2 linked regions of the Arachidicoccus terrestris genome follow. Each later gene encodes a partner of the first gene's protein in a complex. Links are inferred from orthologs where the notes say so. Each region holds a gene or a part of one and is shown in the gene's direction. Other genes may lie near its edges.

Evidence for each region.
Region 2: the proteins of K9M52_RS09345 (region 1) and K9M52_RS10115 are in contact, whole or in part, in a cryo-EM structure (PDB 7NYH), measured with the Escherichia coli proteins. The link is inferred for Arachidicoccus terrestris from one-to-one orthologs.

The regions. Positions count from the first base shown.
Region 1 is NZ_CP083387.1:2,373,570-2,377,831, reverse strand. What follows is about bases 1-2,809. They hold K9M52_RS09345 (NADH-quinone oxidoreductase subunit A), read left to right. Parts: upstream 1-1,107; coding sequence 1,108-1,512; downstream 1,513-2,809. Other genes in these bases: nadA (quinolinate synthase NadA), read left to right, coding at 2,278-2,809; K9M52_RS09350 (tetratricopeptide repeat protein), read left to right, coding at 1-999. Outside these bases: more of nadA, read left to right, coding at 2,810-3,285; K9M52_RS09335 (hypothetical protein), read right to left, coding at 3,294-4,109; tRNA uridine-5-carboxymethylaminomethyl(34) synthesis enzyme MnmG, read right to left, coding at 4,182-4,262. UniProt on the Escherichia coli protein: NDH-1 shuttles electrons from NADH, via FMN and iron-sulfur (Fe-S) centers, to quinones in the respiratory chain. The immediate electron acceptor for the enzyme in this species is believed to be ubiquinone.
Region 2 is NZ_CP083387.1:2,608,617-2,611,509, forward strand. It holds K9M52_RS10115 (NADH-quinone oxidoreductase subunit J family protein), read left to right. Parts: upstream 1-1,137; coding sequence 1,138-1,650; downstream 1,651-2,893. Other genes in the region: nuoH (NADH-quinone oxidoreductase subunit NuoH), read left to right, coding at 1-346; nuoI (NADH-quinone oxidoreductase subunit NuoI), read left to right, coding at 489-1,061; nuoK (NADH-quinone oxidoreductase subunit NuoK), read left to right, coding at 1,720-2,043; nuoL (NADH-quinone oxidoreductase subunit L), read left to right, coding at 2,112-2,893. UniProt on the Escherichia coli protein: NDH-1 shuttles electrons from NADH, via FMN and iron-sulfur (Fe-S) centers, to quinones in the respiratory chain. The immediate electron acceptor for the enzyme in this species is believed to be ubiquinone.

The DNA.
Region 1 (4,262 bases):
GCAACATATGCCCCTATCTATCTGGATTATTTTGATTATTTCAAAAATACAGATTACAACAAGGCTAAAGCCTATTTAGACCAATATGTGAAAAATTCTGATGGTGGTTGTAACGTACAATATTTCCAGGCAGATTATCTTTTCCGGTCAGGTAGCTATCAGGAATCCATTAATAAAGGTAAAGAAATGGAAGCCGGTACTTGTGCCAATTTCTCTCATCTGAACCTGCTTATGGCGATGAACTATCACCGCTTAGGCGATACCACGCAGTCCGTTACTTATGCGAAGAAATTCTTCTCAACGGTTGCGCCCTCTAATCTGACTGCAGATGACTATGCATTCGGTGGTTTTATCTACAAAGATGTTCCTGAAATGGCAGATTCAGCGGTTAAATACCTGAAAATTGCCTACGATATGGATACTGTTCCTGCAGAAAAGTCCATTTATGCAGACTCTATCGCCTTTGCACTGGAAAAGGCCAATAAACCAGTTGAAAAATATCAATGGTTAAGAAAACTGTATGATGAAAAAGACAGTACATCTGATGGTTACAATACTGCTCTTTTCAATGCAGGTTATGCGGCATATGAGTTGGCACAGACTGACTCTACCTATTATCCGACTGCAGACTCACTGTTCACACTTTATAAGACCAAGTATCCTACACAGATATATGGCTACAAATACCTGGTAGACTCTAAATTAAAAGCCGGAGACACTACTGCAGCCGTACCCGCTATCATGGATTATATTGATTTTATGAAAAAGGATACTGCAAAATATAAAGATTATATTCTGGCACAGTACGGTTTCCTGGCCAATTATTATGTGAACGCCAAAGGAGACTATCCGAATGGTCTGAAAATGTTTGATGCGATTTTAGCGCTGGATCCAACCAATGCGGCCGCTAAACAATATGGCGATCAGATCAGAAGTTATCTGGAAAAACATAAAGGTGATGCAGACTCCACCTCTACTGATTCCACTGGTGGAAAGTAATTCCGAAAAGGAATAATCATATAGAAAACTTCGTAATCCATGACAGGATTACGAAGTTTTTTGTTTTTGACTGAAAAGCGTATTTTTGCCATTCAAACTGAGTATAATATGTCATTAAATCATATTTTAAGTGCCGCTCCGGGTGTAGTTGAAAACGCGACCGATTATTTACCTATCGCCTTACAGATCATTTTTGCAATAGGTTTCGTAGCGCTGATGATCTTCGTGTCTTCTTTACTAGGCCCTAAACGCAAAACAAATGATAAGCTCGCTAACTTTACCAGTGGTATTACGACCCATGGTAACGCGCGGCAGCCGATGGCCATTAAATACTTCTTGATTGCGATCCTTTTCGTTTTATTTGACGTAGAAGTTATTTTCTTCTATCCCTATGCTGTTAACTTTAAAAGCCTCTCCTGGACAGGTTTTATAGAAATACTGCTTTTTGTGGGTTTATTTCTTATTGGGTTTGTCTATATTATTAAAAAGAGAGCGTTACAGTGGGAAGATTAAAACCGTTTTCATTTTTTAATTTTTAAAAGGCAGCCAGAAAATATCTCTGACTGCCTTTTCTTCATAGCAGTTACCTGATTGTTATATGACCATGAAGAAGTCAGGTACAGTAACAGTCAAAAAAACGGGTCGGTATTAGAAAAATCCTGGTTGTCCTTTATAATGAATAGAACCAATATTAGCCGGTAGTTTACCGAAACAGGGTGCTTGTATTTTCCGAAAATGGTGCATTGTTCGTGGTTCCCTATTACACCTTGACCTATAGCATCAGATAGCTCTACTTTCGTAACCGAAAGATTATCATAAATGGCATGAAGAATTTTGATTAATGGTGAGTGGGTCGATCACTCTATTCTTGATTGAACGCTAATCCACATACCTATCTGGATAACTATAAATATGGTGTATAACTCTCGATTTTATCCAAACGAATGTGGATAAGTTTAGAACAAATACACGGTATTTTATGGACGGTTAAAAGAACGTCTATTTCTTAACTTTTTGTCCTATCATAATTAACAGTGCATAGCTGTGGATAAGTGAATGTGAATAAACTGAACTTTGTTTATCCACAGTGTGGATAATTGTAGATAAAGCTAGTATTTAAAAGGGTTCAGGGAGTGGATAATTTTGTGGATAACGGTTGATAACTGAAAAGTAATTAACTTTGATGATTGTGAATAATCAATTTATTCAGATATTCACACCCTTAATAGTAATAGGGTTTTTAAATAAATAATTATATAATTAATTATTACAGCAGTTATGAACATAATAGAAGCGAAAGCGCATTTAAATAAAAAAGGTTTTTTAGATCTCCCTGTGGATCCTTCCCTGGATCTATTTGCGGAGATTGAAAAACTAAAGAAAGAGACCAACGCCATTATCTTAGCACATTACTATCAGGAGGCTGATATTCAGGATCTGGCAGATTATATTGGAGATAGCCTGGGCCTCGCGCAACAAGCAGCGACCACTAGTGCGGATGTAATTGTATTTGCCGGTGTACACTTTATGGCGGAAACAGCAAAGATCCTGAATCCGACTAAGAAAGTATTATTGCCCGATTTAAACGCGGGTTGTTCTCTGGCAGACAGTGCACCGACTGAAGCATTTAGAAAATTTAAAGAGGCCCATCCAGACCACATCGTTATTTCTTACATCAATTGTACTGCAGAGATTAAAGCGCTGAGTGATATCATATGTACCAGTGGCAATGTGGAAAAGATCATTGACAGTGTACCTAAGGAACAAAAGATCATATTTGCTCCGGACAGAAATTTAGGTGCTTACATAAACAAACGTACGGGGCGCGATATGCTGCTTTGGGACGGTTCCTGCATGGTTCATGAGATTTTCAGTTTAGAGAAGATTTTAGGCCTTAAAGAGCGGCATCCAGAGGCACTATTATTAGCGCACCCTGAATGTGAAGAGATTATTTTAAAAGAGGCTGATTTTATCGGCAGTACGACCCAGATATTGAATTTTGCTAAAAAGAGTCCTGCACAGGAATTTATTGTGGCGACTGAAGCGGGGATTCTGCATCAGATGGAAAAGGATTCTCCGACAAAAACTTTTATTCCGGCGCCACCCAATAATGCCTGTGCCTGTAACGATTGCCCCTATATGAAACTCAATACGCTGGAGAAGCTGTATTTGTGTATGAAGTTCCAGTTGCCGGAGATAAAAATGGATGAATCGCTGCGGCTGGCGGCCAAGAAGCCTATCGACCGTATGATGGAGATCAGCAGGAATGCAGGATTAATAAAATAACAGATAGCTTATTTTCCTCTTCTTTGCTCATAAGGAGAGAGGAAAATATTCTTTTCATACTTGTCTTCTGTTTTCTGATGGAGAAATTTTTTGTACGTGATTTTAATGTATTGACCCAGCTGTACATCGTTCATGCGTGAGAGATCTTCATAAGATGGCCGGTATACTTCCATATACTTATCCCGCTCAGCGTCATACAACCCTGTTATATCTTCTACAAGTTTTTTGGTGAAACGGTGGTTGACGTATCTTTCCTGTTCCACACTGAGGGCAAACTTCTGGTAGACTTTCTGCCTGCGGTTATAACCAAACCGGAATAGATTGACAATCGCATCCAGGTCAACGGCCATTCCACCGTTATCCCCTACACCGAAACTTTCACCCAGTGCCTGACTTGGTTTTTTGTAATTAAATATTTTTGCGTAATCCTCCCTTAAAGCCAGAGAATCTTCATAATAATTCCTGGCTCTTACCGTAACCGTGGGTAAGTATCCTTTTGGTGTTTGTGTGTAGGCTTTTGGTAAATAAATCTGGACCTCAAAATCTCTTGTATTTTTAATCGTGTCTACGGGGTACTTATGTGTGATTTTGTCTCTGAACTTGAACCAAATAGAATCATTTTTAGGGTCAATCTGGATCTGGTAACTGCCTGTTGAATCCGAAACGGCTCTCTTGCCGGATTGAGTAATGACAACGACTGAATCCAGCGGCGTCCGATACTTGTCCTGGTATACATGCCCCTTTACCGTCATTTGTGCAAATAAGACAGTAGCGGGAAAAAGGCCCCAGATAGAGATGAATAGTAAAATGCCGAATGGTTTCAAATGCGGTCGTATTAAATCAGGGTAATATTACTGATCTTTCCCTAAGCTTTCATTAATTTAATGGTAAAATGTTTACCTGCCCATATGAACCATCAGAATTTGAATATCAGCCGGATTTACGCCGCTTATTCTGCCTGCCTGCCCAATGGTTCT
Region 2 (2,893 bases), 230 kb from region 1 along the record:
GGGATACCATCAGGAATATTCTTCTATGAAACTCGGGTTTTATCTTTTTGCGGAGTATGTCAACATGTTTGTGGCGAGTGCAGTGATGGCAACGCTTTATTTTGGCGGCTACGATGTGCCTTTCCTCAACGAGAGTCTTTTATCTCCCAATTTGGCAGCGCTGGTGGGTATCGTTGCGCTGATGATAAAAATCGTGATCTTTATATTTATCTTTATGTGGGTGCGTTGGACCATTCCGAGATTTCGCTATGACCAGCTGATGGAGCTGGGGTGGAAAAAACTCTTACCGCTGGCACTGGCTAATATGATTTTAACGGCTATAGTGATATTGTGGCTGAATCATTAATAGGTGGAAGATAAATACAGGTATTTTGCTGAGGCAGGAATATAGAGATAAAGAGATGTGCCTGAGTATGAATTTAGAAAATTTAAGTCTGCGTTTCGTTCACAAATGAACAACCGGACCAAACAGAAATAGAATAGCAATTATGCAGTCTTTAACCAATAGAAAGGCAGATGTTAACCGGAGTCCGATGACTTTTGCGGAGAAGATCTATATTCCGGAAATCGCCCGGGGTATGGCCATTACGCTGAAGCATTTTTTTAAGAAAAAAGCAACGGTGTCCTTTCCCGAACAAAAAAGGCCATTCAGTCCTGTATTCAGAGGTTTACATGTGCTGAATAGAGACGAAGAAGGCAGAGAACGTTGCACGGCATGCGGGCTTTGTGCGGTTGCCTGTCCGGCGGAAGCCATTACGATGGAAGCAGCTGAAAGACTTCCAGGTGAAGAGTCGCTTTATAGAGAAGAGAAATATGCGGCGAAGTATGAGATCAATATGCTGCGTTGTATTTTTTGTGGCTTATGTGAGGAAGCTTGTCCCAAGGATGCCATTTATCTTTCTGAGACTTTTACACCCTCTGATTTTGCCCGTAAGAAATTTATCTACGGTAAGCCGGATTTGCTTATTCCAAACCCGAATACAGAACCCGAAGCTTACCAGGCTGCACTGGGTAGAAATGTGGAAACAACGGCAGAGGCATTTGAAAAATTGAAAAAGTAAGGATAATGAAATATCGGGTCAGTCAACAAGTCGTTAACTTGTCCCGGGAACTGAACAATCATTTGAAACTATTAAGATGGGAATAACCGCTATCGTTTTTTGGATATTATGTGCGCTGACACTCTTTAGTGCCATTATGGTGCTGGTGAGCAAGAACCCGGTGCATAGTGTTTTGTGGCTGATCGCTACCTTTTTTGCGATTTCCGGTCACTATATTATGCTCAACGCCCAGTTTCTGGCGATTGTCAATATTATTGTTTACGCGGGGGCGATCATGGTACTCTTCCTGTTTGTGATCATGCTCATGAATCTAAATACCCGGACTGAACTTAAAAAGAATCTCTGGATGAAACTGGCCGGCGTGATCTCAGGGGGTATGTTGCTTTGGATCCTGATCTCTGTTGTCCGGACCTTTGCCGAACAGACTAAAGGACATCCTAAGATCGCGACTGTCAATACGGGGGATATCGGATTGATTAAAAACCTGGGTCATGTTTTGTTTACCCAATATGCACTGCCTTTTGAACTCTGCAGCGTTTTATTTTTGAGTGCAATGGTAGGCGCTGTCGTCATTGGTAAGAAAAACTAGTATTTCTGTCTGTTATCTCATCATAACAAACAGTTCAACATATTAATAAAAGAGTTACAATTATAGTTTATGCCTATTCAATATTATATCGCACTGGCGGTCACTTTATTTAGTATCGGGGTTGTGGGGGTACTGATCCGCCGTAATGCTATTATTGTTTTTATGTGCATTGAGTTGATGCTGAATGCTGCCAATCTGTTGTTGGTTGCTTTTTCTAAAACACATGCCGCTACTGCCGGCGCGCCGCTGGCAGGTATTGACGGGCAGCTATTTGTATTTTTTGTAATGGTCGTTGCTGCGGCAGAGGTTAGCGTGGGGCTTGCGATTATCGTCATGCTCTACAGAAATACCCACTCTGTGGACGTAGACTTTTTGAACAGATTGAAGAACTAATATTAGAAACGCAGTTAACAAGGAGCGTTATTAAGCATATTACTATTTAGAACTGATTAATAATCATTATGAATTTAGCATATTTAGTACCATTATTTCCCTTGGTTGGTTTTTTGATCAACGGGCTTTTCCGTAAACAGCTCAGTAAACAAGCTGTCACCCTGGTTGGTTGCGGGGTACTTCTGGCTTCATTTATTGTTAGCCTTGTATTGTTTTTTGATGTCAAAGCTGGCGGAGCCGCTACCAGAACTTATTTTGATTTTATTCATGTGGCAGACTTTAAGATCCCCTTTGCTTTTCAGGTGGATCAGCTGACCTCTTTATTTTTACTGATTATTACAGGCGTGGGTTTTTTGATTCACCTGTATTCCAGTGCCTATATGCACGAGGAGACAGCCCCGCATTTTGCCCGTTATTTCGCTTATCTTAATTTATTTGTATTTTCCATGTTGCTGCTGGTCATGGGAGCAAACTTCCTGATTATGTTTATTGGTTGGGAAGGTGTAGGGTTATGTTCTTATTTACTGATCGGCTATTGGTTTAAAAATAATCAATTTAACTACGCCGCCAGAAAAGCATTTGTGATGAACAGAATAGGTGACCTCGGCTTTTTGGTCGCCCTGTTCTGGATACTGGCCAAGGCAGGCACATTAACTTATAGTGAACTGTTCACCCCGGCCATGCTGGCGAAATTCACTACTACTGATATTACTGCAATAACTTTGTTATTATTTGTAGGGGCTACCGGTAAAAGCGCACAGATCCCATTATATACCTGGTTGCCGGATGCGATGGCAGGACCGACGCCTGTTTCCGCCCTGATTCATGCTGCTACAATGGTAACCGCAGG